DNA from 2 places in the Microbacterium keratanolyticum genome. Region 1 is predicted to be linked to the other one. Evidence: predicted binding sites of a transcription regulator. Region 1 holds the regulator's gene; the other holds the start of a gene.

Region 1 (16,082 bases):
ATCTATGATCTGATCCACAATCGGCTCTTTGCGGATCCGGTGCTGCTCGGCGAGTATCCGGACCTCGCTGCACTGGGCGTGGAGCTTCCGGTGCGGTCGGGCGATCTCGACATCATCTCGGCGCACAACGACTTCTACGGCGTGAACTTCTACAACCCGACGCGGATCGGCGCCTCGGGCGGACCGGTGCCGTTCGAGATCCTCCCGATTCCGGATGCTCCGCACACCGGGTTCGGCCCGCTGTGGCCGATCGTGCCCGAGGGGCTGACCGCCTTCCTGATCGACGCCAAGGAGCGGTACGGCGTCCATCTGCCGCCTGTGATCATCGGGGAGAACGGCGCCTCGTTTCCCGAGCCGGATCACGCCGACGGCATGATCGACGACCGCGACCGGATCCACTATCTGCGAGGGCACATCGAGGCCGTCGCTGAGGCGATCGCCGCAGGCGTGGATATCGAGGAGTACACCGTCTGGAGCCTCCTCGACAACTTCGAATGGGCGGAGGGCTTCACCCAGCGCTTCGGCCTCGTGCACGTCGATAGCGAGACATCCGCCCGCACCCCGAAAGCCTCGTACGACTGGTATCGCGCGCTCATCGCCGAGGCGCGGGCATGACGGCCCCAGCCCCGACCCGAGTCGGCGGCTCTTGGCTCACGCTTTTCACGATCGCCTGGTTGGCGATCTGGACCGTGCAGCTCACACCGGTTCAGCTCCTGCTCCCGCTGCAGCTTGACAGCCAGAACACGGGCGGACAGTGGCTGGACGGCGTGGTCTGGTCGGGCATCGTCCTCTCGGTCGGCGGCGGTGCCGGCATCATCGCCGGCCCGCTGTCGGGGCGCATGTCGGACCGTACCCGCTCGCGCTGGGGACGTCGTCGTCCCTGGGGGATCGGCGGATCCCTTCTCGCCGCCGCGTCGCTCGTCGTCACGGCCTTCGCGGATGGTCCTGTCGCGGTGGGAGCCGCGTGGATCGGCGTCTCCGTGGGAATCGCCGTCGCCTCGACCGCGCTGACCGCCCTGATCGCCGACCAACTCACCGATCAGCGAGGCGTCGCCTCCGCGGCGGCCAGCTCGGCGCAGGCCGTGGGCATCGTCGTCGGCGTGGGAGCGGTCGTACTGCTCGGCCTGGGGATCGTCGAGTCCTACCTGGTGCTGGCCGGGTTCATCGCGATCGTCGGCGTCGCCACAGCGGTGCTTCTCCCGGATCCGCCGCGCGGGGTGCAGGAGACGCAGAGGGGACCACGCTCCTCGTCGCTGCGCGACCGCGACTTCCTGTGGCTGCTCAGTGGACGTCTCGTCGTGAACATCGGCAACGCACTCGGCACGGCGTTGCTGCTGTTCTTCCTGATCTATGGGATCGGCATCCCCGCGGCATCCGCGGAAGACAGCCTGCTCCTGCTCATCGTGATCTACACCGTCTTCGTCGTCCTCGCATCCATCGTCGCCGGTGCGATCTCGGACCGTCGCGGCGCGCACCGTGCGCTCACGATCATCGCCGCGCTCATCCAGGGAGTAGCGGGCATCGCGATCCTCGCAAGTCCGACTTTCGAGATGCTCCTGGTGGCCGCGGGGCTCATGGGGACGGGCTACGGTGCGTACATGGCGGTGAGCTTGTCGTTCAGCACGCTGCTGCTGCGTGATCCAGAAGATCACGCACGGGATCTCGGGGTCGTCAACGTCTCCGCCAGCCTCGGCCAGCTGCTCGGACCACTGCTCGGTGCGGGGCTCGTCGCCCTCGTGGGCGGCTTCTGGCTGTTGTTCGCCGGCGCAGCGGCGCTCTCGATCGTCGGTGCCGTCATGACGTTCGCGGTGCGGAATCCGCAACGCTCGCTGTCGCCAACTGCAGCACCGCATTGAACACCGCCGGGCGCATCGCGGTGACCAGGTGCGAGGTACGGGGGACCACGATGAGTTCGGCGTGCGGAGCCCAGCGCAGGAACTGACGCTCGTTGGCCCGTAACTGGTCGAACTGACCGTTCACGAACCACAGGGGCAGTGTCAGGCGCCGGACGGCATCCGCGAGGTCGAGCCCCACCAGAGTGCTCAGGGCGGCATCCTGCGCATCGAGCGCGTAGCCGCCCGCCGCGAAGTCGCCCCTCGTCTCCGGGGGGATCGTCGCGTCGAGCATCCGTTCTGAGAGCCAGAAGCCGCGATCCGGCAGCGAGTCGAGCGCGCGGGCGAGGAGTCGGTATGTGGCGAGTGCAGCACCGCGCGGCAGAGCGGTGCAGGACGCCGCGACGAGGCCCGCGAGCGGCGCCTCCGGGTGATCGGCGGCGTACTGCAGTGACAGCAGACCGCCCATCGAGTGTCCGACGAGCAGGACAGGCCCGTCGACAGAGGCCTCCTGCACAGCCCCGTCGATCGTGTCGAAGGCGCCGGACAGAGTGAACTGTTCGCCGCGGCGTGTGCCGTGACCCGGGAGATCCACGGCGATCACGCGCTGACCCCGCCGCTCCAGGTCTTCCACCTGCGCACGCCACATCGTGTGCGAGGTGCGGATGCCATGGACGAGGACGACGCTTGTGGCCATGCGCACAGCCTAGACAACGGGAAAGCGGGGCCGGTGGAAAACCACCGACCCCGCTTCGAGTGCGAGAAGTGTTACTTCTCCCAGCCCACGTTCTCCACCGGCGTCACGCCGAAGAGGTCCAGGCCCACGTAGGGCTCCGGGGTCAGGTTGGCGAGGCCAGCCTTGACCGTGAAGATCGACGGACCGTTGTACATCGGGATGATGCCCCAGGTCTCGGCGAAGATCTCTGCCTCGAGCTTCATGGCCGCGGCCGTCTGCTTCTCGGGGTCGGAGATCGTCTCGAGCTCGTCGTGGATGCGTGCGTCGATCTCGGGCGTGCCCGTGGCCGACAGGTTCAGACCGCTGTCCGAGCAGTACAGCTGGCAGAACCAGGCCGCACCGAACGGGTCAGACGAGGTGAAGCGCAGGGAGAAGATGTCCCAGTTCTTCGAGGTGTAGTCGGTCGAGAAGTCCTGCGGCGAGCGCTTGTCGATCGTGACATCGAAGCCGACAGCCTTGAGCTGCTGCTGCAGAGCCTTCGCGAGAGCCTCCTGCACGGGGTCGTCGCTGAAGATCGGGTACGTGACGGCCAGCTTCTCGCCGTCCTTCTCACGAACGCCGTCTTCGCCTTCGGTCCAGCCGGCCTCTTCGAGGAGCTTCTTCGAGCCCTCGACATCGTGCTTGTAGCCCGCCTCTTCCAGAGCGTTGGAGTAGCCCGGCTGGAAGGAGAACAGCGTGAACGAACCGGCCGGCTCCTCGGTGTAGTCGAGGCCGTTCCAGGCGATCTGCTTCTGCTGCTCGAGGTCGATGGCCTTGAAGAACGCCTCGCGGACCTTGATGTCCTCGAACTGCGGCTTCTCCGAGTCAACCTGCATCAGCGTGTTGGCCGTCTGCATGGCGCGGTAGGTGACGACGTCTTCCATGTCGGCGACCTGTGCCAGGCGGTCCTTGGTGGCGGTGCCGACCATGTCGATCTCGCCCGCCTTGAAGGCGTTGATCGAGGCGGCTGCGTCGAGGCCACGGAAGGTCACCGTGTCAAGAAGGGGCTTGTTGCCCCACCACAGCTCATTCGGCTCGAACGTCACGGTCTGGCCGTTGATGTCGAAGTCGGTGAGCTTGTACGGGCCTGCGCCCCACTCCGGGTGCGGGTTCTCGATGAAGCCCTCGTTGAAGATCTCCGGCGTGTTGACGGCCGGGTGCAGGATCTGCGTGAACAGCATCTGCGGCCAGGCGAACTCACCCTTGAAGGTGACGACGGCTTCCTTCTCGGAAGCGCCCATCTCGACCTTCTCGATCTCCTTGTAGCCGTCGGTCGCGTTGGGCGTGAAGCCCTCGTCGAACGAGCGGTTGGCGACCCAGGTGGCCTCGATGGCCGTCCAGTCCATCGGCGTGCCGTCGTTCCAGGTGGCCTTGTCGGTGAAGGTGAACTTCAGCACCGTCTTGCCGTCTTCAACTGCGAAGTCCCAGGCGTCGAGGTATGCGTCGTTCTTGTAGGGGGTGCCGTCGTCCTTCATGAGGAGGACCTGCGGCTGGAACCACGACGCGAGGCGCGTCGTGTCGGCCGAGGCGTCACCGTTCATGGGGTTCATCTGGGGGGTGATCTCGTTGATCGGGAAGGTGACCGTGCCACCCTCCTTGAGGTTCTCGCGGGGCTGCGGGTTGTAGTCCGCTGCCTTGACCTCGACGGGGGCCGTACCCTCGCCGCCGCCGGTGCTACCGCCGCCTGCTGCACAACCGCTGATCGCGAGTGCAAGGGCGCCGCCGAGAGCGATGACGCCCATCAGCTTCTGGTGCCGTTTCATGGTGCTCCTTCGTTGCCTTGTCGGCTTCTTGGGGGGAATACGGGCAGATTATCCTGCCCCTCGGAAACGCGCCGGAAAAACTCGCGAACCGTTAACGGGTCGTAACGTTTCGGAGAATCAACGGTGATGGCAGGCGTTGCTGTGCGCCGACGACCCCGTGAGCAGGGGCACCTCGGTCTCGCACTGCAGCTTCTGCTCGGCGCCGAGCATTTGGTAGAGCGGGCAACGCGTGACGAATGCACATCCGCTCGCCTGCTCCGTGGGGCTGGGCAGATCGCCCTGCAGCACGATTCGCTCGCGCGTCCGTTCGATGTCGGGATCCGGAATCGGGATCGCCGAGAGCAGCGCCTGCGTGTACGGATGCTGCGGGTCGTCGAAGATCTCGTCGACATCACCGTGTTCGACGAACGAGCCGAGATACATCACGGCCACGCGGTCGGCGATGTGCCGAACGACGGAGAGGTCGTGCGCGACGAACAGGTACGACAGGCCGAGCTTGACCTTGAGCTCGTCCAGCAGGTTGATGACGCCCGCCTGGATCGAGACGTCGAGCGCAGACACCGGCTCATCCAGCACCACGATCTTCGGGTTGGTCGCCAGCGCGCGGGCGATGCCGATGCGCTGCCGCTGGCCGCCCGAGAAGGCGCCGGGGAAGCGGTTGCTGTGGCTCGGGTCGAGGCCCACGAGGTCCATGAGCTCGTCGACGCGCGCATTGGCGGTGTCGCGATCGACTCCGATCGCCCGCAGGGGCTCGGCGATGACGTCGGCCACCGTCATGCGGGGGTCGAGGGCACCCATCGGGTCCTGGAACACGATCTGGATGTCGCGACGCAGCTCGCGCTCGTTGCGGTGTCCGTGCAGCTCCGAGACCTTGGTGCCGGCGATCGTGATCTCGCCGTCGGTCTGCTTGACCAGGTCCATGATCTGCAGAAGAGTCGTCGTCTTGCCGCATCCGGATTCGCCGACGATCGCCATCGTCTCGCCCTCGCGGATGTCGAACGAGACGCCCTTGACCGCGTGCACTTCGCCGACCTTGCGCTTCAGGAACGAGCCCTTGAGCAGCGGGAACGACTTGTTCATGTTCTGCACGTCGAGCGTGACGGGACGATCCTCACGGGGGATCTCCTCGAGCGCGCTCACGGGGATCTCCGGCACGGGGAAGACGGGAACGCCGCCGATCATGCCGTTGCTGTCGATCTCGTGGGAGCGAATGCAGGCGGCACGGTGTACACCGTCACCGCCCGTGTGGACATCGACGAGCGCCGGTTCGCCAGCGTGGCAGGCGGCAACGGCGATGGGGCAGCGTGCGGCGAAGGGGCAGGCATCCGGCAGGTTCACGAGAAGAGGCGGGTTGCCCTTCACCGGAACGAGCGGCGTCTTCTCCTTCTTGTCGACGCGCGGGATCGCACCGAGAAGACCGATCGAGTAGGGCATCCGCGTGTTGTGGAACAGCTCGCGGACCGGGGCCTGCTCGACGGGCTTGCCCGCGTACATCACGAGCACGTCGTCCGCCGTCTTCGCGACCACGCCCATGTCGTGCGTGATCATGATGACGGCGGCACCGGTCTCACGCTGCGCGGTGGCGATGAGGTCGAGGATCTGTGCCTGGATCGTGACGTCGAGGGCCGTTGTGGGCTCATCGGCGATGATCAGCTTCGGGTTGTTCGCCATCGCGATCGCGATGACGACGCGCTGACGCATACCGCCCGAGAACTCATGCGGGAACGACTTCATCCGGCGCTCAGGGCTGGGGATGCCGACGAGTCGCAGCAACTCGATGCCGCGGTTCCAGGCATCCGTGCGCGACATGCTCTTGTGTACCGTGAGCGCTTCGATCAGCTGGTCGCCGACCGTGAACACGGGCGTGAGAGAGGTCAGCGGATCCTGGAAGATCATGGCGATGCCGTTGCCGCGGATGGCGGAGAGCTGCTTGTCGGTCTTGCCGAGAAGCTCCTGTCCGTCGAACATGATCGAGCCGGTGACCTTGGCGTTCTCGTCGAGCAGGCCCATGATCGCGAGTGACGTGACGGACTTGCCGGATCCGGATTCACCGACGATGCCGAGGGTGCGACCTTCTTCGAGGTCGAAGGAGACGCCGCGCACGGCATCCACTCGACCCGCTTCGGAGGCGAAACTGACCTTAAGGTCACGGACGGAGAGAATCGGAGCGGTCATGCGCGTCCTCCTGCAGCCGAGGTCGGGTCGAGCGCATCGCGCAGGCCGTCGGCGATCAAAGCCATCGACACGGTGAGCAGGGTGAGCGCACCGGCCGGGAAATAGAACAGCCAAGGCGCACTCGTGATGGTGTTGGCGCCCGAGCCGATGAGGGAGCCCAGCGAGACATCAGGGATCTTCACGCCGAAGCCGAGGAACGAAAGCCCCGTCTCGGTCATGACGGCGGTGACGACGCCGAGCGTGAAGTTGATGACGAGAAGCGAACCGATGTTCGGCAGCAGGTGGCGCATCACGATCTTCATGCCGGGAACGCCCATGTAGCGCGCGGCGTGCACGTACTCGCGCTCGCGCAGCGAGAGGGAGACGGTCCAGATGACGCGCGCCGGGAAGAACCAGCCCGTCAGCACCATGATCAGCGAGATCACCCGCCAGTCACCACCCGCGTCGTTCGACACCAGCGACAGGATCAGGAAGACCGGGATCACCATCAGGAAGTGGATGACGAGCAGCGTCGTGCGCTCGACGAGACCGCCGAAGTATGCCGCCGCGGTGCCGACGAGCGCGGACAGCACGGTCGTGCCGATCGACACGATGAGTGCGATGAGCAGGGACCGCTGCAGACCGATGGCGACCTGGGCGAACGTGTCGTTTCCGGCGCTCGTGGTGCCGAACCAGTGCTCCGCCGACGGGGGAGTGCCGATGTTGAGGAAGTCGAGCTCGATGTGGTCGTAGCGGGCCACAAGCGGGCCGATGATCGCGAACAGCACGAGCGCGATGAAGATGAACACACCCACCACGGCCGGCTTGTTGCGCATGAAGCGCTTCGAGTACAGCTCCCACTTCGACATGCGGCGACGCGGTGCGGGAGCAGCGGCGACCGCTGTGGCATCCGCGGAATCGATGATCTTCTCGTCAGTCATGTCAGCTCACCCGCACTCGGGGATCGAGGACCACGACGGTGATGTCGGCGAGAATCGCGCCGATCGCCGTCAGGACGGCGCCGAACGCCGCAATGGCCACAGTGGCGTGGATGTCGTTCTTGCTTAGGGCGTCGATGAAGTATCGGCCCATGCCGTTCCAGGCGAAGATCGTCTCGGTCAGGATCGCGCCGGTGAAGACGGCCGGGATCGTGAAGGCGACCTGCGTGGCGACGGGGATGAGCGACGTGCGCAGAGCGTGTTTGCGGATCGCCTGCTGTTTCGTCAGACCTTTCGCCCGCGCCGTGCGCACATAGTCCGCGTTGATGTTGTCCAGCAGCAGCGAGCGCTGCAGGAAGTGGATGCTCGCATAGCCGACCAGCACGAGGGCGATCGTGGGCAGGATCAGGTGCTGCAACGCATCTATGAGGACGGGGAAGAACCCAGTGACTCCCTTGGATGACGAGCCGGTCACGTAGAAGATGCGGAATCCGGCGAGGTCGTTGATGTTGATCGCCAGCAGGACGATGCCGAGGGCCGCGACCACGATGTTGATGTTCATCGTGATGATCGAGGTGGCCTGACCGATGCGGTCGGCGAGCTTGTACTGGCGCGAAGCCGTGTACACGCCGATCGCGATACCGAGGATCGTCGTGATGATCGTCGCGCCGAGCACGAGTTCCGCGCTGACCCACATGCGGTACGCGACCTGATCATTGACCGACTGTCCGACCGGGCTGACGCCCCAGTCCCAGCGGAAGATGATCCCGCTGAACCAGTTCCACCACCGTTCGGCGAGGGGAACGGTATCGCTCAGATTTCGCGGCGTGAGCGTCTGAACGATCTGCTCTTCGGTTGCGGGCGGGCGGCGGCCGACGAAGTTGCTGCGCGGGTCAAGGAACCCCCACGCCAGGAAGTACGTGATGTTGGTCGCCACCACGATCATGAGCAACCAACCGAACAGGCGGCGCAACAGGTACTTGATCAAGGTGGATGTTCTTTCTCTCTCACAGACGTCATCGGGATCGCCGATAACACACTGAGAATGGGTACTTGTAGGTACAAGCCCTGTGACGAGTCGGCGACGTTGCAGACTCGCTGCGAGGACGTTACTGAGTCATGGCGAAGATGACACTCAGTGCCATCGCAACCTTGGGGACACTATCACTTCTCTCTTGGAATCGAGGTTGACGCCGCGCCACGGTACTCTGGATTGGATATGTCACCACGTGCTTCCACCCCCCTGAGTCCGGCTGCAACGCCGCCTGCGCAGATCCGCAATTTCTGCATCATCGCGCACATCGACCACGGCAAATCGACTCTTGCCGACCGGATGCTCCAGATCACCGGTGTCGTCTCCGACCGTGACATGCGAGCGCAGTACCTCGACCGCATGGACATCGAACGCGAGCGCGGCATCACGATCAAGAGCCAGGCGGTGCGCATGCCCTGGTCTGCGGGCGGTGAGACCTTCGCGCTCAACATGATCGACACCCCGGGCCACGTGGACTTCACGTACGAGGTGTCCCGTTCGCTCGCGGCCTGTGAGGGCGCGATCCTCCTCGTCGACGCGGCGCAGGGGATCGAAGCCCAGACCCTGGCGAACCTCTACCTCGCGCTCGAGAACGACCTGCACATCATCCCTGTGCTGAACAAGATCGATCTGCCCGCGGCCGACCCCGAGAAGTTCGCGAAAGAGCTCGCCTCACTCATCGGCGGTCACCCCGATGACGTCCTCCGCGTCTCGGGCAAGACCGGTGTCGGCGTCGAAGATCTGCTCGATCGCATCGTCGAGCAGATTCCCGCGCCGAAGGGCGACCCGGATGCCCCGGCGCGCGCCATGATCTTCGACTCCGTGTACGACTCGTACCGCGGCGTGGTCACGTACGTGCGCATGGTCGACGGCAAGCTGGAGCCGCGCGAGCGCATCCAGATGATGTCGACGCGTGCCACGCACGAACTCCTCGAGATCGGTGTGTCCAGCCCCGAGCCGATCCCCACGAAGGGACTCGGCGTCGGTGAGGTCGGCTACCTGATCACCGGCGTGAAGGATGTGCGCCAGTCGAAGGTCGGCGACACCGTGACGACGCTGCGAAAGCCGGCGGAGGAGTCGCTTCCCGGCTACACCGACCCGAAGCCCATGGTCTATTCGGGGCTGTACCCGATCGACGGAAGCGACTACGCGGACCTGCGTGAGGCGCTCGACAAGCTCAAGCTGTCGGATGCGTCACTCGTCTACGAGCCCGAGACATCCGTCGCGCTCGGCTTCGGCTTCCGCTGTGGGTTCCTGGGGCTCCTGCACCTCGAGATCATCACTGAGCGCCTGAGCCGCGAGTTCGGTCTGGATCTCATCACCACGGCACCGAGCGTGATCTACGAGGTCACGACCGACACCGGTGAGAAGGTCACCGTGACGAACCCGAGCGAGTACCCGGACGGCCGGGTCGCCTCCGTGGCAGAGCCTGTGGTGAAGGTCGCGATCCTGCTGCCGAAGGACTACGTCGGAACGGTCATGGAACTCTGCCAGTCGCGCCGCGGATCGCTGCTGGGCATGGAGTACTTCAGCGAAGAGCGCGTCGAGCTGCGCTACAACATGCCGCTCGGCGAGATCGTCTTCGACTTCTTCGATCACCTGAAGTCGAAGACGCAGGGGTACGCGAGCCTCGACTACGAGCCCGCGGGCCAGCAGACCGCAGATCTTGTGAAGGTCGACGTGCTGCTGCAGGGCGACAAGGTCGACGCGTTCAGCGCGATCGTGCACCGTGACAAGGCGTACGCCTACGGCACGCTCATGACGGAGCGTCTGCGCAAGCTCATCCCGCGTCAGAACTTCGAAGTGCCGATCCAGGCGGCGATCGGTGCCCGCATCATCGCCCGCGAGACCATCCGCGCCCTGCGCAAGGACGTTCTCGCCAAGTGCTACGGCGGTGACATCAGCCGCAAGCGCAAGCTCCTCGAGAAGCAGAAGGAGGGCAAGAAGCGCATGAAGATGGTCGGCCGCGTCGAGGTTCCGCAGGAGGCGTTCATCGCCGCGCTGTCGGGTGACGTCGAAGGCAAAGACAAGAAGTAGTGGTCGTGTGGCCTGACGTCCTCGGCGTCGGGCCGCGTGTCCGGTGTCTGCTCAGGTGAGCCCAAGTAGTCTGGAGAACATGCGTCGCGGAACATTCCGAGCTGGGACGGTGGACTATGCCGCCGTCGGTGCCACTCATGCGCCGGATCTGATGCAGTATCCGCCGGAGCACAGCATTCCCGCGGAGGAATCGTGGCGCATCGGCAGCGGCGAGGAGCGATTCCAGATCGCCGGTGAGGCGCTGCTGTCCTGGACCGCCCAGCGTGCGGCAGGACTCTCCCTGCAGGATGTCCGCCCCGCTGCCGGACCGGCCTACGCGGGGGTCACCTTTGACGAAGAGGGCACGCCGATCGCGCCGAGCACGCGCGATGTCGAGCAGCGCTTCGATGCGGAGGGGACACCGTTCGTCGGTCCCGGAATGACGATCCGCCTGGACGGGCGCGTCGGGGGGATGCGTGCGGACGCGGAGCTTCGTGTGATCTCGGTCACGGAAGAGCGCCGCCACATCGGCTTCGTTCTCGGCACGGTGGGGGACTCGGTCGTCAGCGGCGAGGAGTCTTTCGACCTGCAGTGGCGTGAAGACACCGACGAGGTGTGGTTCACCGTGCGCGCGTTCGACGCGCCGGTCGGGCTTCTGTACCGCGTGCTCCCGGCGCTCGTGAAGCGCCGCCGCCGCGAGCTCTTCGCACGTTATCTGCGTGCGATCTCTCCGCTGTACGCGACTCCGCTCTGATGGCCGGAGCACTGCCGCAGGGAGATCCCGCACCGACGGATGGGCGTCTCCCCGCTGATCTGCGCATCGACGCGGACGCGCCGTTCTCGGCCTACCTCCATGTGCCTTTCTGCCGTGTGCGCTGCGGCTACTGCGACTTCAACACGTACACCTCGTCCGAGCTTCAGGGCGCGCGTCAGGACACTTACGCCGACACGCTCATCTCCGAAATCGCGCTCGCCCGGTCGGTCCTCGACGAGGCGGGCGCGTTGCGTCCACTCGACACGGTCTTCTTCGGCGGTGGCACCCCTACCCTTCTTCCGGCGGGAGACCTGGGGCGGATGCTCCGCGCCGCCGTCGACGCCTTCGGAATCAGCCCCGGCGCGGAGGTCACGGTCGAGGCGAACCCCGACACAGTGACGCCCGAGGTGGCCACGGAACTCGCCCGCGCGGGTGTGACCCGCATGTCGGTCGGCATGCAGTCGGCGGTGCCGCACGTGCTTGCCGCCCTCGATCGTACGCACCGCCCCGAGAACGTGCGCACGGCCGTCGAAGCCGGCCGTGCCGCGGGTCTCGACGTGAGCGTGGACCTCATCTACGGCGCACCCGGGGAGTCGCTGGAAGACTGGAGACTGTCCCTTGAGACCGCGTTGGAGCTGGCTCCGGATCACATCTCTGCCTACGCCCTCATCATCGAGGACGGCACGAAGCTCGCCCGCCAGATCCGCCGCGGCGAAGTGCCCGCACCGGACGACGACCTGCAGGCCGACATGTACGAGCTGGCCGATCAGCTGCTCGGGGATGCGGGCTTCTCCTGGTACGAGGTCAGCAACTGGGCGCGGACGCCTGAGCAGGAGTCGCGACACAACAGCGCCTATTGGCGGGGGACCGACTGGTGGGGATTCGGACCGGGCGCGCACAGCCATGTGGCCGGGCTGCGGTGGTGGAACGTCAAGCACCCGGCCGCGTACGCGACACGCCTCGCTGCGGGTGAGTCGCCGGCGGCGGGCCAGGAACGTCCGGATGCCACTGCAGTGGCACTTGAGCGTGTGCTGCTGCGTTCGCGCATGGCCGAGGGCCTGCCCATCGATGTGCTCTCCGCGACGCACCGCACCAAGGTGGCGGGCCTCATCGCAGACGGCTTGATCGATCCGGCATCCGCTCTGCGCGGTACGGTCGTGCTGACCCTTCGCGGACGGCTGCTCGCGGACGCGGTCGTCCGCGCTCTCACCGACTGAGCCGAGCGCGGCTCAGCGTGACCGCGCTGCCGGCAGCAGGTCGAGGGCGGCGGTGCGACGGGCAGAGACGTCACGGATCTCCTCGTCGTAGACACGGGTGATCCGCGAGGGCGCCCCGTACGGCGGCCAGACGGGGTCGCCGCCGAGGATGAAGCGCACCCAGTCGCCGTGCATCTGCTCGGCAAGAGTGTGCGGTGCGTCCGGACCGGCGAGGCGAATCGCATCATCCGTCTGCAGCGCGTCGAACACGAAGCCCAGTTCGAGCGCGTGGGCAGCGCCGAGATCGTGCAGCGGTGTCGTCCAGGCGAACTCGTACACGGAGGTCGGGGCGGTTCTCGCACTGGCCGTGCGGAGGGCAGGCGCCCGGAGCAGGACATCCGTTGCGAGCTGCCCGAAGATCTCGCCGGTCGTCGCTTCGGGAAACTCGCGGCGGTACGCGCGCACGGCGGACCGGGAGATTCCGAGAGCGAGTCGCGCGAGCAGCAGCTGGAGGGGACGGATGCGGGAGAGGGCTTCGGGCGCGAACCAGAGGCGGTACTCCTCGGTGTTCGTGCCGATCAGCACAGGGATCTGCGCGTCGCGCAGGGCCTCCTCCGGCGAGCGGGGGAGCGAGGTCGCGTCGAGGCACAGCAGGTACCCTGGCGCCCCTCGCAGGGGTGTGCTTCCGGCGGATTGCGCCTGGCGCGCGTCGAGAAGCTGGTCAGGGGTGAGGGCGCGGAAATCCTCGACGGTCGCGGACACGCCGAGTCGTTTCGCGAGTGCTGCGGTCACGCGCCCCGCCTTCGCCGGGCTGTCGGCCGAGAGGGGGCCGCTCTGCACGATCAGGGCCGCCGGGATCTCGGCGGTGTCGGGTCGGGCGAGCAGCGCGGCAGCGAGCGCACCGCCCGCGGATTCACCCATGACGGTGATGCGGGTCGGGTCTCCGCCGAATGCTGCGATCTCCGCGTGTGTCCAGCGCAGAGCGGCTGCGGCATCCGAGAGACCGAGGTTGCGCGGTGCCCCCTCGAGCACCGAGAAGCCCTCCGCGCCGAGACGGTACCCTGCCGAGACGAAGATGACGCCGTCGCGCGCGAACGCCGTGCCGTCGTAGAGCGGAAGCGCCGTCGTGCCGCGCTCGAAGGCACCGCCGTGCAGCCAGAACACGACGGGGAGGTGCTGCGCGTCGCGTGGCGCCCAGACGTTCACCGTCAGTACGTCCTCTCCGGTGATGGTCACCGTGGGCAGCAGAGCCTGCAGGCGCCCCTGATAGGGACGCTGCGGCGGAGTGGCTCCGAAGGTGCTGGCATCGCGCACGCCGCTCCTGGCCTCCGGCGCCTGAGGTTCCGCGAAGCGACGCGCGCCGAACGGGGGCGCGGCGTAGGGGATCCCGAGGAATCGGTCGATTCCGTCTCGGCTCTCTCCCTCGATCTCTCCTGTCGACACACGGACACGCGGGCGCTGGGGGCTCATGGCCACATCGTAGGGGTAGGCGCGTCGGCTCGGCCAGCGTCCAGCACCGCGCGCTAAGATTGGCACTCAGAGGTGGGGAGTGCCAATGTGCTCCTGTGGTCGGAATGCACCCGAGAGGAGGGGCGATGGTCAGCGAACGAGGTCTGCAGGTTCTTCGTGCGATCGTGCAGGACTACGTGGCATCCCATGAGCCGGTCGGCAGCAAGTCCATCGTCGAGCGACACTCCTTCGGCGTCTCGGCGGCCACCATCCGCAACGACATGGCGCTGCTCGAAGACGAAGAGCTGATCACGGCCCCCCACACGTCATCGGGCCGAGTGCCCACTGACAAGGGCTATCGGGTCTTCGTCGATCACCTCGCGCAGGTACGGCCGCTCTCGACGGCGCAGCGCTCCGCGATCTCAAGTTTTCTCACGGAACCCACCGACCTCGACGATCTGATGATCCGCACGGTGCGCGTGCTCACCCAGCTCACCGGGCAGGTCGCGCTTGCGCAGTACCCGTCGTTCGCGCGTGCGCACGTGACGCATGTCGAGCTCGTGTCGCTGGCGCCCAATCGCCTGCTGGTGATTCTCGTGACAGATGCGGGCGGGGTCTCGCAGCGCATCGTGCCGTTGCCCGTCGAGCTCGACGAGACCGATCTCGCCGCGCTGCGGATCCGTCTGACGGGGACGTTGACCGGCAGCTCGGTGCGCGATGGCTCCGAGTGTCTCACGGCGCTGCAGAACGAAGTCGGTCCGGCGCGCACGACCGCGGCGATGTCGGCGTTGGCGAAGGCGATCGGCGAAGAACTCGCGGAGTTCCGTCAGGAGCGCCTCGTGATGGCCGGGGCAGCGACGCTGGCCCGACGGGAGCAGGACTTCCGCGGCAGCATCCATCCGCTGCTGGAGGCGATCGAAGAGCAGGTGACCCTCCTGCGTCTGATGCGTGAGATGGTCGCCGACGAGCACGGCCTCGCGGCGAGCATCGGCGCAGAGAACGAGGCCTTCGGCCTGCCCGAGGCTTCGATCGTCGCGAGCGACTATCAGACACACGGGGGAACGGCACGCGTCGGGGTCATGGGTCCGACGCGCATGGACTATCCGAGCAACTTCGCCGCAGCGCGGGCCGTCGCCCGCTACCTGTCGCGGATGCTCGAAGACGATGAGACGGGCCGCTGAGCGGCACGTGAGACGGCCCCGCATGCCGGGGCGTTGGAAAGGGAGAAGTGGCTGATCACTACGAGATCCTCGGAGTCTCTCGCGAGGCGACCGAGGAAGAGATCAAGAAGGCGTATCGCAAGCTGGCGCGCCAGCTGCACCCGGATGTGAATCCCGGTGAGGATGCGGCTGAGCGCTTCAAGCTCGTGACGCACGCCTACGACGTGCTCAGCAACGCCGAGTCGCGTCGCCGCTACGACATGGGCGGCGATTCCGCCGGCGGCAACTTCGGCAATTTCGGTGGCTTCGGCGACATCTTCGAGACCTTCTTCGGGGCGGGCGGTGGCGGTCGTACGGCCCGACCGCGGTCTCGTCGTGAACGTGGCCAGGACGCCCTTGTTCGCATCAGCCTGGAGCTCGGCGATGTCGTGTTCGGCGTGCACAAGGACATCGAGGTCGACACCGCTGTGCTGTGTGAGACGTGTCAGGGCTCCTGCTGCCAGGAGGGCACGTCGCCGGTCACCTGCGACATCTGCAAGGGAAGCGGTCACGTGCAGCAGCAGGTGCGGAGTCTTCTCGGGAACGTCATCACGACGCAGCCCTGCGGTTCGTGCGAGGGCTACGGAACGACGATTCCCTACCCCTGTGCGACGTGCAGCGGGCAGGGCCGTGTGCGCTCGCGCCGCACGGTCGCACTTGACATCCCGGCGGGTGTCGAAGACGGTCTGCGTCTGCAGCTTCCTGGCTCCGGTGAGGTGGGCCGGGGCGGTGGGCCCAGCGGCGACCTGTACATCGAGGTCAGCGTCGCTCCGCACCCGACCTTCAGCCGCGAGGGCGACGATCTGCTCGCGACGCTCGAGGTGGCGATGAGCGATGCGATCCTCGGCACCACGACCACGATCGAGGGCCTGGACGGATCGGTCGATCTGGAGATCCGTGCGGGTCTGCAGTCCGGCGACGTCCTCACGATCAAGAACCGCGGAGTCACGCCCCTGCGCGGCACCCAGCGCGGCGATCTGCGGGTCGGTGTGCAGGTGGTGACGCCCACGCGTCTGGACTCGAAGCAGCGCAA
Region 2 (16,082 bases), 730 kb from region 1:
GAGGGCCGAGAAGGTGAGGAACGTCACGACGATGACGTAGGACGCTCCTTCGATCACGCGCCAGGGCGTGTCGAACTCGCCCGCGAAGAACAGTGTCACGACCACCGTCAGCACATAGAGCATCCACATCGCCACGGTCACCCAGATCGCGACACGACCGAGGATGAGCTTCGTGGTCGACGGGCGCTCGTGCACGGCGGGCAGTGGCGGCTTTGGGCGCTCAGCGCCCCATTGCCGACGGCGGCGCGGTGCAGGCGTCGTGTCGGGCACAGACGTCGTCTCGCTCATTGCTTTCCTCTTCCCCAGCGCCCGGACGGGGTAGTTTCGGGCGCCCCACAGTCAGGCTAGGGGCGCTGCTGCGCAGAAAGCGGGCCTGCGGTCTTTCTTCGAGTAATCTTGCGGCTGCGTTGAGCATCGGATGTCGCGCAGCAGGGCATGCTCTTTTGTGAGGGATGCACGCGGTCACCGAGCGCTCAGGATCAGGTGGCGCGTGGGAGAGGACAGGCATGCGACGCAGCGCGTCTGTGTGGCGGTGGCAGCTCATGCTGGCCGCGAGCACCGTGCTCATCGTGGCGCTGATCGCCGCGTTCAGGCCAGAGATCTTCGGAACCCAGCCGTTCCTGTTCGGCATCTTCCTCATCACGGTGATCACGCTCGCAACGTTGCTGGTTCCCTGGCACCGTGTGCGCCCCGGTCTCATGCTCGTCGTTCCGTTCGCGGACATCCTGGCGGTGGGACTCGCCGCATCAGCGAGTGATGTGCGCCTGAGCTTCCTCTGGGTCTTCCCGGTGACCTGGATCGCCAGCTACTACGCGATGCCGACCATCATCGCCGCGCTCGCTCTCATCAGTGTGTGCCTGGCGGCGCTCACGAACTCGAGCATCTCTCCGTCCGACATGCTGCTGCGCATCATCGTGACGGTGCTGTCGTTGGGCTTCCTCGCCACAACGATTCGCATCGGGACGCAACAGGCACGGGCAGCACGCCGTCTGCTGCTGAGCCAGTCTGAGCAGATGAACCGCATCGCGCAGCGCGCGGAGGCGCATGAGCACCGGGTGACGCAGATCATCGATTCCCTGGATCTCGCGCTCGCGGCCGTCACCGCCGAAGGTCGGATCGTGAAGGCCAATGACGCCTACCGGCAGCTCTATCGCCGGAGCGAGAGCGATGGCGATCTGCCCTCGCGCGCTGTCGAGTACGACGATCGCCAGGGTGAGCCACTGCCGCCCGAGTGCACCGCGGTGGCCCGCGCCGCGCGGGGAGACCATATGCAGGCCGAGCGCATGTGGCTCTTCGATACCGACGGCGAGTGGCGGGCGCTGCAGGTCTCTTCGCAGCCCATAGCGACCGTCGAGGATCGCGCCGGCATCGCCCTCTTGATCATCGAGGATGTGACGGCTCTGCTGGAGGCCGCGCAGGAGCGCAAGACGGTCGCAGCGATCGTCTCGCATGAACTGCGCAACCCGCTCACGGCGATCATCGGTCATGTCGATCTGCTGCGGGATCGCGATGATCTGCCCGAGCGGGTGCAGGAGCAGCTGAGCATCGTCGCCAGCGCGAGTGACCGGATGGAGCGGCTTGTCGCGCGCGTGATGGAGGAGAGCCATCCGGATGCGGCCGTGCTGTCGGAGCCCGTCGACCTGCGCCAGCTCGTCGACGCCTCGATTGCGTCCTTCCTGCCGATCGCGCAGTCGCACCACCTCACCCTCACCGTGGAGGGCGCCCAGACCCTGATGCTCTACGGCGACGCCTTCCGCCTTCGCCAGGTGATCGACAACCTCATCAGCAACGCCGTCAAGTACACGCCGTCCGGCGGGCGTGTCGTCGTCTGGCTCGGCGTCGCCCCGGACGGACAGGTCGACCTGCAGATCGCCGACACCGGTATGGGAATGGCGGATGAAGACCTCGCGCGGGTGTTCCAGCCGTACTTCCGTGCGGAGGCCGCCGCCGCCACGGACATCCCCGGCACAGGTCTCGGCATGGGTGTCGTCGAGGAGATCGTCCACCAGCACGGTGGGACGATCGGCGTCGGCAGCGTTCTGGGCGCCGGAACCACCGTTGCGGTGCGACTGCCCCGTAAGCCCCCGACAGAGGAGAGTCGATGAATGCAGAGACGATGAGCATCGCGTTAGACGTGAATCTCGCGGTGTCGCTCGTGTCGCTTGTGACGCTGGCGACCGCATTCGTGATCGGGCTCGCGCTCCTGCCTCGGCCCAGCAAGGCCACTGTGATCTGGGCCTCGGCGTTCGTCCTCGGCACACTCGGCACGTATTGCCTCGTGGCCGCAGGGCAGCTCGAGTCGCGTGCGCTGCGCGCATTGTCGTCTGCGGTGATGATGACCTTCATCCCGATCGTCTGGCTCGGACTGCGTGCGTACCTGGGAAAGCGGATGCCCTGGTTCAGCGTGGTCGGCTACTCCCTTGCCATGCTGGTGGCGTTGCCGCTGCTGGCGGGGTTGCCCGAGTTCGCGATCGGATTCCGTCTCGCGTTTCTGGGCTCGGGTGTCTTCGCGGGGTTCCTGGCGTATGAACTGACTCGTATGCGTGCGGTGCAGCGTGACATTCTGCTGCCGCTCATATTCGCTGCCTGCGCCTATGTGCTGATCACGGTGCTGGCCGCGATGGACGCGATCACCCAGTTCGCGGCTCCTCGCGCAGATCCGCTCGCGGTGGTGCGTGACATCAACGGCGTGGGATCGCTCGTGGTGAGCCAGTGCGCCGCGCTCACGATCGTGCTGCTCGTGCGCACCCAGCGTCGGCGCAACAGGGGAGGTGCCGGTGCGGTCGTGAATCAGCTGACTGAGCGCCTGGCACGCGCCGAAGCGCTGAAGGAGGCCGCCTGGTCGCTCATCGATATCCGTCTCGATAATCGCGAAGATCTGCGGATCGCGGCGAAGTCGCAGGGTTACGCTCACATTCTCGACACCTTCCATGAGCGCGTGCGAGCAGGGCTGCCGGCCAGTGCCGACGTGCAGCGCATCGATGAAGCCCGCGTGGTGGCGTTGATCCCGGGATCTGAGCAGGCGGTGCGCCACCATCTGCGCATCCTGTTGGCGAAGATCTCGGCTCCGGATGAGGGGCGGGATGCGGCCGCGATCTCCCGCGTCTCCGCGAGCATCGGCTGGGCGTCGGTCGCAGAGGAGGGATACGAGTATCAGGCGCTGCTGGCGGCCGCAGCCCTCGGTGCCGCCGACGCGCAGGTGCTCGGCGGTGGCCGCTGGGGCCGAGCTCGCGAGCTCGCGGCTACCCTGGAAGGGTGATCCTCGCCGTCGACACCTCCCTGGGCACTGCCATCGCCGTCATCGACGGTGCCGGCGCGATCTGCGCGGAGCGTGCGGCGGTCGATCCGCTCGGGCACGTTGAAGTCATCGGCGAGATGCTCGCAGAGACCCTGCAGGACGCCGGAGCGGAGCCAATCACGCACGTCGTCGCCGGCATGGGGCCGGGGCCGTTCACCGGGTTGCGCATCGGCATCGCCACGGCGCGTGCGGTTGCTCTGGCGCGAGCTATCACGGTCGTCCCGGTGCCGAGCCACTTCGCAGCCGCGCTGACCGAGATCGAGGCGGATGCCGCTGCGGGCCGCTTCGCGATCGTGACCGATGCGCGCCGGCGCGAGGTCGCCGTCACCGTGTTCGACGGTCTTGATGCCGACGGTATCCCGCATGTCGTCGCCGACACGGTGCTCGTGCTGCGTGCCGATGCAGAGGCGCACCTCGCGGGGATTCGCGCTGTCGAGGTCACCGCGCTCTCCGCCGCAGCACTCGCACGGGTCGGCCAGCGTGCGCTCGCCGCCGGCCGCGATCTCACAGACAGCGAGCCGCTCTACCTGCGCCAGCCCGACGTCGCACAGCCACGCGCTCCGAAACAGGTCGGATCATGATCCGACCCGCCGGAGCATCCGATCTCGACGCGATCATGCGCATCGAGACCGCATCCTTCCCGACCGACGCCTGGAGTGCCGAGATGATGGCGGCCGAGCTCCTCTCCGAGCACGGTCGCTACTTCGTCGATGACGAGTTCGGAGAGATCGTCGGCTACGGGGGAGTGCGCGCACTGCGCGGATCCAGCGACGCCGATATCCAGACGATCGCGCTCGACGCCGCTCACCGCGGGGCCGGACGCGGGCGGGCGCTCCTGCGCGCGTTACTCGGCGAGGCATCCGACCGCGGCGCGAACGAGGTGTTCCTCGAAGTGCGCGCCGACAACCCCACGGCCGAGAAGCTGTACAGCTCCGAGGGGTTCGCCGAACTCGGCCGCCGCCCGCGCTACTACCAGCCCGACGACGTCGACGCGATCGTGATGCGGCTCGATCTGCGCGTCTGGCGTGAGCGCGACGCATCCGCGACATCCGATTCCGCGACCGAGGAGAGCACCGCATGACCACCGCCCCCCTGGTTCTCGGCATCGAGACGAGCTGCGACGAGACCGGCATCGGCATCGTCCGCGGCCGCACCCTGCTGTCGAACACGATCGCGTCCAGCATGGACGAGCACGCCCGCTACGGCGGCGTCGTCCCCGAGGTCGCCGCGCGTGCCCACCTTGAGGCGCTGGAGCCGTCGATCGAACAGGCGCTCGCCGAGGCACAGGTGCGCCTGGAGGATCTCGACGCGATCGCCGTGACCAGCGGGCCGGGTCTTGCAGGAGCACTCATGGTCGGCATCGGTGCCGCCAAGGGGCTCGCCGCCGCGCTCGACAAGCCGCTGTACGCGGTCAACCATCTCGTCGGACACATCGCCGCTGACATCCTCGCGGGAGACGCAGAATCTGCGCCTCTCGAGTATCCGACGATCGCGCTGCTGGTGAGCGGCGGGCACACCTCTCTGCTGCACGTACGCGACCTCACGACCGACGTCGAGATGCTCGGCGAGACGATGGACGACGCGGCCGGCGAGGCCTTCGACAAGGTCGCGCGCCTGCTCGGCCTGCCCTACCCCGGTGGGCCGGAGATCGACCGTGCGGCCGTCGGCGGCGACCCGCAGGCGATCCGCTTCCCGCGCGGACTCTCCCGGGCCTCAGACATGGCGAAGCACCGCTACGACTTCTCGTTCTCCGGTCTCAAGACGGCCGTCGCCCGCTGGGTCGAACAGCAGGAGGCGACGGGGGAGCCGGTGCCCGTCGCGGATGTTGCGGCGAGCTTCCGCGAGGCCGTCGTGGATGTGCTGGTCACGAAGGCGCTCGCAGCCTGCAAGGATCTCGGCGTTCCGCGCCTTCTGCTCGGCGGCGGCGTCATCGCGAACCGACGCCTGCGTGACGTCGCCTTGGAGCGGGCGGCAGAGGCCGGGGTGAGTGTGCGGATTCCCCCGCTGTCGCTGTGCACCGACAACGGAGCGATGATCGCAGGGCTGGCCGCAGAGCTCATCGCGTCGGGGCGTCGCCCGTCCACGCTCGCGTTCGGCGCCGACTCGACGCTGCCCGTGACCGAGATCCAGGTCGCCGAACGGGAGGCCGTCGATGTCGGATGACCGTGGCTACAGTCGCCTCCCCACCGCCCCGACGCCGGTCACCGTAGAGACGGGGCCCGACGCCGATCACATCGGGTGGCAGCCGGACGCGATCGCCGTGGGCGCCGCCGCAGGTTCCGGTGCGGCGCCCGCTGTCGCATCCACCCCTCGGATCGGACCGTGGGCGCTGTTGGCGGCCATCGTCGCGCTTGTGGCATCGTTCTTCGTAGGGTGGGGAATCCCGCTCGCGATCATTGCCGTGGTCGCCTCGATCATCGCCCTGCGGCGGCCGGTCGAGAACCGGGCGCTCGCGATCTGGTCGCTTGTGCTCGCGGTGCTGGCCACGCTCTACAGCGCGGGCTGGCTGGTCTGGTACGCGTACGAGTTCAACATTCTGGGGTGATCATGTTCACCGAGGTCGAAGCAATGGAGCTTCGTGCCCTGCAGCACCGCGCATATGGGCGCGGCGGTGCGCTCACCGATGCGGATGCCGCGCGCTTGCGTGAATTGGAAGCCCGCCGGATCGCTCCGACGGCTGAACCCGGCGATGCGGAAGCTGACGCCGTTGCGACGAACGCGGGGACCGATGAACTCCGACGCGAAGTGGCAGGGAGTGACGGTGACGCGGCCACCTCCGGGGAAGAGCTCCCTTCGGACGACGCCTCTGATGCCGCTCCTGAGCCGCCGCGCGCACCGGAGCGGCTCGCTGATCGCCTCCGCCGACGACTCGGCGACGGCGTGGACGCGCTGCGCGCGAAGTCGTGGGCCCGGCGTCCGCGCGTGGTCGTCGGTGCGCTGATCGGCGCGCTCGTGCTGGCCTTCGGCGTCGGCCTGGCCTTTCCGCGCACACCGGTCGTCGCCCTGCACGAGACCTCAGAGCAGCAGGATCGGCGCGCGGCGATCGTCGCCCAGTACGAGGACCTCGATGAGGGCAGCCTCATCCTCATCGCCGCGCGGGGCATCGGGACACTCTGGTATGCGACATCCAGCGAAGAGCAGCTCCGGTGCGCGATCGTCGACAACAGCGACCTCATGCAGCAGCAGTGCATGCGACCAGGCGATGGCCGGACCGACGGGCTGCAGATCTTCCTGGACCCGGCCAATCCCGAGGTTCCCGGCTACTTCGGTCAGGTCGCCTTCTCGGTGGAGGGGCTTCCGATCGGTTCGCTGCAGGAGCTCACGGGATTCACCAGCGTGGACACGTCGCTGCTCACCGAGGAGGAGCAGCGTTTCGCCGATGGTCTGGTCGTGGAGGGGTATGCGCCCGGTGCGCAGATTCTCGGCTACCTGGACGATCAGCCCATCTGGCTCGCGTACTCCGCTGGAGGGTCTCAGACCTGTCTGCTCTATGACGAGCCGCTGGGGGAGATGGAGGTGAGCTGTGATGAGGTCTCTGGCGTCGCCATCGTCACGTCGGGGGACGGAGAGGAGGGCCCGGAGGCGCGAGTGCCCATCTCCTTCCGGACGGTCTCTGCGCAGACCGGCGAGTCCGTGCTGGTCGAGCTGTTCGCGACGGGCTATGGAGGCTTCTCGCTGACGATCACGCGGTCAGCGGATCATCCGCCGACCGCGTGGGGTCCGCGGCTTTAGTGAGGCGCTCCCGGGCGCTCCGCTGTGCGACCGCTAGGCGGCGTCGACGCGGTCGGCGAGGATCGCGTGCCGTTTGCTGCCGACGCGCGCCAGGATCAGCGTGGCCGCGTTCGGGCCCCGCAACGTGAGCTTCTTCCGGAAGGTCGCGGGGTCGATGTCCACGCCGCGCTTCTTGATCTCCAGCGTTCCGATCTCGCCAGCCCGCAGCGCGGCGCTGATCGCCTTCGGGGTCACGGGCAACACCTCGCGCACGCGGAACGACTGTACGAAGGGGCTCGTCAGTGCGGCATCGGATGTGAGGTAGGCGATGTGCTCATCGAGCATCCCCGCCTCCAAGTGGCGAGCCACATCGCCGATCAGCCGGGCGCGGATGACGGCGCCGTCCGGCTCGTGCAGGAACGCACCGAGTTCGCGCACCGGCGCGTCCTCGCTGTCCGCGGGCGCGGTCAGCTCGTGGGTGTGTCCGCCGCGTACGACCATCGCCGCACGGTGCACGCCGGGGCGCGCAAGTGCGCCGGACCACAGCACGAGCTCGACCACACTGCCGTCGACGCTCACCCACTGCGCCTCGCTCTCGGCGGGCAGCTGGTCGCGGTCGTGCCCCGGTCCGAGCTTGATGCCCACGGGCATCCGCGTGGCGAGATCGAAAGCCCAGTCGAGCGAGGGGGAGTAGTCGGTTGCGGCCACCCGGCGCGTCTCACTGTGCCCAGCGGTGCGTCGGGCGGGATCCAGCCACACCGCGTCGATGCCGGTGAGATCCGCGGTCTCCGCGGTGCTATGCAGCACGGTCGCGTCGTCCCCGAAGGGGGCGAGGTTGAAGGCGGTGAGGGCGGCGGTGATCTCGTCAGCATCCACCGCGGTGACACGCAGGCCCGCGCCTGCGAAAGCAAGGGAGTCACCGCCGATCCCACAGCCGAGATCGGCGACGTGGGTGATGCCCGCGGTGCGCAGACGTCCGGCGTGCCGTGCGGCGACGGAGAGGCGCGTCGCCTGCTCGAGGCCCGCGCGGGTGAACAGCATCCGAGACGCGAACTCGCCGAACTTCGTCCGCGCCTTCGCCCGGAGGTGCGCCTGCCCGACCACCGCGGCGACGAGGTCGGGGCCGTGGCCCGCGGCGCGCAGCGTCGAGACCGCGCGAGCAGCGGCGTCTGTCGTCTCCACTGTGCCGAGTGCATCCAGCAGGCGCAGGCCCTCGGGGGTGAGCAGGGCGGTGAGCTCAGACATTTCCACCGGATCAGCCTAGACCGGCGGGCGTGTGCGCCCACGGCGAAACGTTGGCACTCGCATTGCGTGAGTGCCAATGAAGCGCGTAAGGTGAGTGTTAGCACTCTCGGGTAGAGAGTGCGAATGACTTCCGATGTCTCTGTCATAGAAAGAGGTAGACCGTGTCGGTTTCCATCAAGCCGCTCGAGGACCGCATCGTCATCAAGCAGGTCGAGGCCGAGCAGACCACCGCGAGTGGCCTGGTCATCCCTGACACTGCCAAGGAGAAGCCCCAGGAGGGCGAGGTCGTGGCCGTGGGCCCCGGCCGCATCGACGACAACGGCAACCGTGTTCCGCTCGACGTCGCCGTCGGCGACCGCGTCCTGTACAGCAAGTACGGCGGCACCGAGGTGAAGTTCGGCGCCGACGAGTACCTCGTCCTCTCGGCGCGCGACGTTCTGGCGGTCGTCGTCCGCTGACGACAGCTGCAGGCGAAGGGCTCGGATGCTACGGCATCCGGGCCCTTCGTCATTTTGTCCCTACAGTTGACGGATGACAACTGAGCTGCGCATCGGATTCGCGTACACGGCAGCCGCGTACGTGCTGTGGGGATTCGTTCCGCTCTTCTTCGTCTTGCTCATCCCCACCGGTCCGTGGGAGATCGTCGCGATGCGGGTGCTGTTCTCGCTCGTGCTGTGCGTCCTCCTGCTGACCGTCACCCGCGGGTGGGCGGCGTTCCTCGCGATTCTGCGCGACCGTCGTCTGCGGTGGCTCACTCTTCTCGCCGGCGCCCTCATCTTCATCAACTGGCAGACCTACATCGTCGGCGTCGTCACCGATCGCGTTCTCGAAACCAGCCTCGGCTACTTCATGAACCCGATCCTGATCGTGCTCCTCGGCGTGATCGTGCTGCGCGAGCGCCTGCGGCCGCTGCAGTGGGTTGCCATCGGCATCGCCGCGGTCGCGGTCGCAGTGACCGTGATCGGCTATGGAACGGTGCCGTGGATCGCCCTGCTGCTCGCCTTCTCGTTCGGCCTCTACGGACTCGTCAAGAAGAAGATCGGGCCCCGGGTGGATGCCGTCTCCGGCCTCACTCTCGAGACCATGTGGCTCACGCCGGTCGCCATCATCGAACTCGTGATCGTCGCGATGACGACCGGCATCACCTTCGGAACACTCGGATGGGGCCACGCGGCGCTGCTCGCTGCGACCGGCGTCGTGACCGCGGTGCCGCTGCTGCTGTTCGCTGGGGGAGCGCGTCGGATCCCGCTGAGCATGGCTGGCATCCTGCAGTTCATCACGCCGATCATGATCTTCCTCATCGGCACGTTCCTTCTGCATGAACCCATGCCGCCGGAGCGCTGGGCGGGCTTCATCCTGGTGTGGATCGCTGTGGTGGTCTTCCTGCTCGACGTGCTCCTGGCCAGTCGAAAAGGACGCCGGGCGGCGCCGGTCGAACTCGTCTAGCAGAGGTGGGTGCACTCGGGGCAGATCGTTAACGCACCGAGACAATGCGTGAGCGTGGTTGTCATAGGGTGAGACCACCCGATAGTGGGCATCGTAAACAGTCCACGTTCATACACGCAAAGGAGCACCATGAACGCACTGAAGAACTCGCGCACCGCGAAGGTCTTCGCAGGCGTCGCGCTGATCGGCGCATCCGCCCTGGTGATTGCAGGCTGCAGTACACCCGGCACAGCGCCCGAAACCGGCGGTGGCGAGAAGCCTGCGACAGAGCTCGCGCTCAAGCTCGGCTCGCTGCTCCCGCAGACCGGTTCGCTGTCCTTCCTCGGCCCGCCCATGGAGTCCGGCGTCGGTCTGGCCGTGCAGGAGATCAACGACGCCAAGGCCGGTGTCACGATCGAGATGCTCTCCGAAGACGAGGGTGACACCGACACGAAGGCCTACGAGACCTCGATCACCAAGCTGCAGAACGCCGGGGTTGCCGGCATCGTCGGTGCCGCAGCATCCGGTGTCTCCAAGCTCATCCTCGACGGAAACATCAACGCAGGCATCATCACGATCTCGCCGTCGAACACCTCGCCGGACTTCACGGCCTGGGACGATAACGGGCTGTACTTCCGCACCGCACCGAGCGACCTGCTCCAGGGTGAGGTGCTGGGCAACCTGATCGCCGAGGACGGCAAGAAGACGCTCGGCATCATCTACCAGAACGACGCATACGGCACCGGCCTGTTCGACGCGATCAAGACGACGTTCGAGAGCACGGGCGGCGAGGTCGTCGCAGACGCCTCGTTCAACGTCGGCGACGCGCAGTTCGACGCGCAGGTTGCGACGATCACGGCCGCCAACCCGGACGCTGTGGCGATCGTCTCCTTCGACCAGTTCAAGACGATCGCACCGCTGCTGGTGAACGCCGGCATCACGGGCGACAAGTTCTACATGGTCGATGGCAACGTGTCGCAGTACGGCACCGACATCCCGGTCTCGCTCGAAGGCGCTCAGGGCACCCGCCCCGGCCCGGAGCTCGAGGACGACTTCACCGAGCGACTCCAGGCATTCTGGACCGGTGAGGGCAACGCCGAGGTCAAGGACTTCACCTACGCGGCAGAGGCCTACGACGCCGTCGTGCTGATGGCGCTGGCAGCGCTCGCGTCCGGCTCCACCGAAGGGCCGGAGATCGCCGCGAAGATGCAGGAAGTCTCCGGTGGCTCGGGTGACGGCACGCCGTGCACGAGCTTCGCCGACTGCGCGAAGATCATCAACGATGGTGGCGTCGCCGACTACGACGGCTACTCCGGCAAGGTGACCTTCGACGAGAACGGCGACCCGAAGGGTGCCGCGATCGGCATCTTCAAGTTCGGCGCCGACAACATGTACACCCGCGTGAACTGAGTTCCGCAACGAGAAAGGCCCCGGATGCGCGCATCCGGGGCCTTTCTCGTGGCGCGGACTCGCCCTGTCCCACCCGGCTCGCCCTTATCCACCCGCGTCTGGCTTCGCGGGAGGTTTGTGTCGGTTCTGGAGCGCCTTTCCCGACAGAAGTCTCCTTTCCTTAGGGAGTTCGCCTGTGCCCGGGTCGCCGGGAGGCGCCGTGTCAGAGTGCGGCCGCGATCGCGCGACGGAGGTGCCTGAGGAACGCAGCAGGTTCATGAAGGTCTGCCTCGGTGAGGCGGATGACGGTCCAACCGCCATCTTCAAGATCTCGCTGGCGCTGGATGTCTCGCCGCCACTGCTCCCGGTCGGTGCGATGGTCATCCTCCTCGTACTCGACGGCGATGCGCCACTGCGGGTAGCCGAGATCGACGCGCGCGAGGAAGCGTCCGCGATCCCTGACGATGTACTGGACCACCGGCTCGGGCATCCCGTGGCGGATGATCAGAAGTCGCGTCTCCGTCTCCTTCGGCGATTCGACTCCGGCTCGTGCGTCCTTGAGCGCCGCACGAACGGCGCCGCATCCGGGAATTCGTCCTCGCTGGCGCAGCCGAGACTCGATGTCGTCGCGAAAGACGAGCGGATGCCGTCGCGAGCGCCCCCTGTACGCGGACGAGGTCGCGAGGATCGCGTCGATCAGGACGATCGTCTGCGTGACGGTGAGCCCATGCGCGGCGGTGAACAGTGCGGCGACCGGATCGAGGAGTGGCACGCCGTCCAGCACGCTCTCGCTGTCATCGGTCGGTGCCACACGGTATCCGCGAACCCCAGGGCGTCGCGGCGGCGCGGCATCCGGAGGAACCACGATCTCCAGCGGCTCGGCGGGCGACCACCACCCCGGACAGGGGAGACCCCACAGTCGCAATGCAGTCTTGCCTCCGAAGCGCTGCGCTGGTCGCAGCAGCGGTCGATACGCGCCGACCGACTCCGTGAACGTGGAGGGCGTGCGCACAGCCCGCGCACCGCGGAAGGTGCGGACGAGGTCAGCGCCGTCACGGCGCGTGCGACCGACGCTGACCCGCTCAGCATCCCCGGTCGAGAAAGAGGGACCGAGCGACGCTGGCAGGGGACGGGCGATGCGCATACGCTCAGACTGCGTGCTGGACCCACTCGCCGACGCCTTCCTGCGCGCGACTCGTGGAGAGCGTGATCCCGCGCCGTCCTGTGCAGAGACGGCAGAAGGAGGGTTGTGTCGGTTCTCAGGGGTGAGAACCGACACAGCCCGTCTTTCACGCGGGATGAAGCGGAGTCGCGGACGTGAGGCGCGCGCGACGCCAGACCGGGGACGCCCAACTCGGGGCGCCGAACCCGGAACTATGCCGCGTCGGTCCCGAGCGTTCCGAGGTAGAGTCCGATCACCTTCGGGTCGTTCAACAGCTCGCGGCCCGTGCCCTCGTACGCGTCCTTGCCCTGGTCGAGCACGTAGCCGCGGTCGCAGATCTGCAGGCAGCGGCGCGCGTTCTGCTCGACCATGATCGTGGTCACTCCGGCCTTGTTGATGTCGGAGACGCGGATGAACGCGTCGTCCTGGCGCACCGGCGAGAGGCCCGCGGATGGCTCGTCGAGCAGCAGCACCGAGGGATCCATCATGAGGGCGCGCGACATCGCGACCATCTGACGCTCACCGCCCGAGAGTGAGCCCGCACGCTGGCCGAGCCGCTTGCCGAGCTCCGCGAAGATCCCGGTCACGAACTCCAGGCGCTCGCTGTAGATCTTCGGGTTCTGGTAGAGCCCCATCTGCAGGTTCTCTGCGATCGTGAGCGACGGGAACACATTGTTCGTCTGCGGCACGAACGCCACCCCGCGTTTGACCAGCTTGTCAGCCTTGAGCCCGACGATGCTCTCACCGTTGAGGGTGATCTCCCCGGAGCGCACCTGGAGCATCCCGAAGATCGCCTTCAGCAGTGTCGACTTGCCGGCGCCGTTGGGGCCGATGATGCCGATGAGCTCACCCTGACGGGCGATCAGGTTGGCGCCGTTGAGAATGTTGACCCCGGGCAGATACCCGGCGTGCACGTCGGTCAGCTCGACGACGATGGTGTCCTCGGTCACGAGCGCTCCTCCTCTGCGGATGCGTCCGCGTCCAGCTCTTCGGCCGCTTCGGCCTCGATCACCTCGCGGATCCGCTCCGCGGCCCCCGACTCGACGACGGCGATGCGTCCCGTGACGGCTCCGAGATCGACGTCCTGATGGGCGCCCAGGTAGGCGTCGATCACCGCAGGGTCTTCCATCACGGTCTCCGGCGGCCCTTCCGCGACGACGCGACCTTCCGCCATGACGACGACCCAGTCGGCGATGTGCCGCACCATGTGCATGTCGTGCTCGACGAAGAGAACGGTCATGCCGAGTTCCTTGAGATCGAGGATGTGGTCGAGGAGAGACTGCGTGAGTGCCGGGTTGACGCCGGCCATCGGCTCATCCAGCATCACGAGCGTGGGATCGCTCATGAGCGCCCGCGCCATCTCCAAGAGCTTGCGCTGCCCGCCCGAGAGCGAAGCGGCGAAGTCCTTCTCCTTCGCGTCGAGCTTGAAACGGGCGAGGAGCTCCCGCGCTTTGGTCTCGATCTCGGTGTCCTGCGCCCGCCAGAGGAAGGGGAACAGGCTCGACCAGAACTTCTCTCCGCGCTGGTCGCGAGCCCCGAGCTTCATGTTCTCGAGCACGGTCAGCAGCGACAGCGACTTGGTGAGCTGGAAAGTGCGCACCTGTCCCATGCGGGCGACCTTGAACGACGGGATGCCGGCGAGATCGGTGCCGTCGAACGACCAGGTGCCGGTGTTCGGCTTGTCGAATCCGCAGAGCAGGTTGAACAGGGTCGTCTTGCCGGCGCCGTTGGGGCCGATGAGCGCCGTGATCGCCCCGCGCGGGATCTCCAGGTGATCGACGTCGACGGCCGTGAGACCGCCGAACCGCCGGGTCACGGCGTCGACGACGAGGATCGGATCGACCTTCGCGACGCCGGGCGTTGCCGGCCCCTTCGCGAGGCCGGTCGTCTTCGGACGGCGGATGCTTCCGGTGGGCGTGACGCCGGCGGCGGCGGTGCCGTCTGCTGTGGCATCCGCTTCGGGGGTCAGTTCATTTGACAAAGGTCATCTCCCTCTTGTCTCCGAGGATGCCCTGCGGGCGGAAGATCACGAGCAGCATGAGCGCGATGCCCACCAGCACGAATCGGATGGTTCCCGCCTGCGCATCGGACATCGGCAGCAGATCCGCCTTGGCCAGATCGGGCAGCAGGTTGCCGAGGAACGCGAACACGAGCCAGAAGATGATCGCGCCGAGCGTCGGACCGAAGACGGTCGCAGCGCCGCCGAGCAGCAGGATCGTCCAGAGGAAGAACGTGAGCGAGGTCGAGTAGCTGCCCGGGACGACTGCCGACGGCAGGACGAAGACGATGCCGCCGAGCGCGCCGATCACGCCGCCGATGACGAGCGCCTGCATCTTGTAGCCGAAGACGTTCTTGCCGAGCGAGCGCACGGCGTCCTCGTCTTCGCGGATGCCCTTGAGGACGCGTCCCCAGGGGCTGCGCATGAGTGCCCAGACCACCAGGATCGCGACGGCGAGCACGAGCAGGCCGAAGACGCGGTTCCACAGATCGTTCTCGTTGTAGGTCCACGGGCCGAAGCCGTAGGTTCCCGGAGGGAAGGGGTTCGCGCCGCGGAATCCGGCGTGGTATCCGGCCAGGCCGTCCGCCGAGTTGGTCCACTCGTCGAACAGCTGCGTCGTGAACAGCAGGCGCACGATCTCACCCGCGGCGATCGTCGCGATCGCGAGGTAGTCGGCGCGCAGGCGCAGGGTCGGGATGCCCAGCAGCAGCGCGAACAGCGCGCCGCCCGCCATGCCGATGATCATGCCGAGCCACCAGGGCAGGCCGAACGAGAGAACCGAGATCGCGTAGCCGTAGCCGCCGATGGCCATGAAGGCCGCCATGCCGAAGTTCAGCAGACCTGCGTAGCCGAAGTGCACGGCGAGGCCGGTTGCGGCGAGTGCGTAGGCGATCGTGACCGGGCTGAAGAGGTAGCTTGCGGTGTTTCCGAAGATGCTTCCGAAGTCCATGGCGTCAGCCCAATCTCTCGCGGCGGCCGAGCAGACCCTGCGGCCGGATCAGCAGGATGATGATCAGGGCTGCCAGGGCGCTGGCGTACTTCAGGTCGGAGGGGATCCACAGCGTCGAGACCTCGACGGCGATGCCCACGATGAGCGATCCCAGGAGCGCACCGAACGCGGTGCCGAGGCCGCCGAGGGTGATGGCGCAGAAGATCAGCAGCAGCATCTGCATGCCCATGTCCCACTTCACGCCCGGGCGGAAGTAGGCCCACAGGATGCCGGAGATCGCGGCGAGGACGCCGGCGAGAATCCAGACGATGCGGATGACGCGGTCGACGTCGATTCCAGATGCGGCCGCCAGCTGCGGGTTGTCGGAGATCGCGCGGGTCGCCTTTCCGATCCGCGTGCGGGTCAGGAAGTACGCGACGGCGAGGATCACGACAAGGCTGACGCCCATGCTGATCAGGTCGATGTACGAGAGCGAGATCGGGCCGAACCGGATCGGGGTCGGGCTTGCTCCCGGCAGCTGCGACGTGCCTCCGCCGATGACGTACTGGAAGGCGTATCGCAGAGCGAGCGAGAGGCCGATGCTGACGATCATGAGCTGGACGACGCCGAGTCCGCGACGGCGCAGTGGCCGCCAGAGTCCGGCATCCAGAGCCCAGCCGAGCAGAGCGCCGCCGATGATGGCTCCGGCGATGCCGGCCCAGAGCGGCAGCTGCCAGAACGAGGTGAACACCAGGGCGACGAGACCACCCCAGGTCACCATCTCGGCGTGCGCGAAGTTCGACAGACGTGTCGTGCCGTAGATGAGGGCAGCGCCCATGGATGCCAGCGCAAGCAGGAGGCCGAAGTTCAGACCGTTCATCAGACGTGACAGCAGCTGATCCACGAACGATTCCGTGACCCGTTC

The links. Region 1 encodes HrcA, which represses chaperone genes, less so after heat shock. Its sites were predicted from a motif close to TTNGCACTCGNNNNNNNCGAGTGCNAA; they were not measured.
Region 2: groES (co-chaperone GroES) is a predicted target of HrcA. The motif match lies at 8,305-8,331, and genes of this name have one in related genera.

The regions. Positions count from the first base shown of each region.
Region 1 covers NZ_JAFBBQ010000001.1:2,883,787-2,899,868, forward strand. Annotated here, with positions in the region: gene JOD62_RS13890 (GH1 family beta-glucosidase) at 1-615, shown strand, start outside; gene JOD62_RS13895 (MFS transporter) at 612-1,856, shown strand; gene JOD62_RS13900 (alpha/beta fold hydrolase) at 1,795-2,529, opposite strand; gene JOD62_RS13905 (ABC transporter family substrate-binding protein) at 2,601-4,310, opposite strand; gene JOD62_RS13910 (ABC transporter ATP-binding protein) at 4,428-6,485, opposite strand; gene JOD62_RS13915 (ABC transporter permease) at 6,482-7,405, opposite strand; gene JOD62_RS13920 (ABC transporter permease) at 7,407-8,390, opposite strand; gene lepA (translation elongation factor 4) at 8,622-10,472, shown strand; gene JOD62_RS13930 (DUF1990 family protein) at 10,552-11,205, shown strand; gene hemW (radical SAM family heme chaperone HemW) at 11,205-12,422, shown strand; gene JOD62_RS13940 (carboxylesterase/lipase family protein) at 12,435-13,871, opposite strand; gene hrcA (heat-inducible transcriptional repressor HrcA) at 13,997-15,031, shown strand; gene dnaJ (molecular chaperone DnaJ) at 15,079-16,082, shown strand, end outside.
Region 2 covers NZ_JAFBBQ010000001.1:2,158,676-2,174,757, forward strand. Annotated here, with positions in the region: gene JOD62_RS10375 (glycosyltransferase family 2 protein) at 1-288, opposite strand, end outside; gene JOD62_RS10380 (sensor histidine kinase) at 507-2,105, shown strand; gene JOD62_RS10385 (hypothetical protein) at 2,117-3,259, shown strand; gene tsaB (tRNA (adenosine(37)-N6)-threonylcarbamoyltransferase complex dimerization subunit type 1 TsaB) at 3,256-3,879, shown strand; gene rimI (ribosomal protein S18-alanine N-acetyltransferase) at 3,876-4,379, shown strand; gene tsaD (tRNA (adenosine(37)-N6)-threonylcarbamoyltransferase complex transferase subunit TsaD) at 4,376-5,461, shown strand; gene JOD62_RS10405 (hypothetical protein) at 5,451-5,843, shown strand; gene JOD62_RS10410 (hypothetical protein) at 5,840-7,030, shown strand; gene JOD62_RS10415 (class I SAM-dependent methyltransferase) at 7,064-8,260, opposite strand; gene groES (co-chaperone GroES) at 8,416-8,712, shown strand; gene rarD (EamA family transporter RarD) at 8,786-9,700, shown strand; gene JOD62_RS10430 (ABC transporter substrate-binding protein) at 9,830-11,089, shown strand; gene JOD62_RS10435 (hypothetical protein) at 11,292-12,212, opposite strand; gene JOD62_RS10440 (ABC transporter ATP-binding protein) at 12,443-13,180, opposite strand; gene JOD62_RS10445 (ABC transporter ATP-binding protein) at 13,177-14,133, opposite strand; gene JOD62_RS10450 (branched-chain amino acid ABC transporter permease) at 14,201-15,178, opposite strand; gene JOD62_RS10455 (ABC transporter permease subunit) at 15,183-16,082, opposite strand, start outside.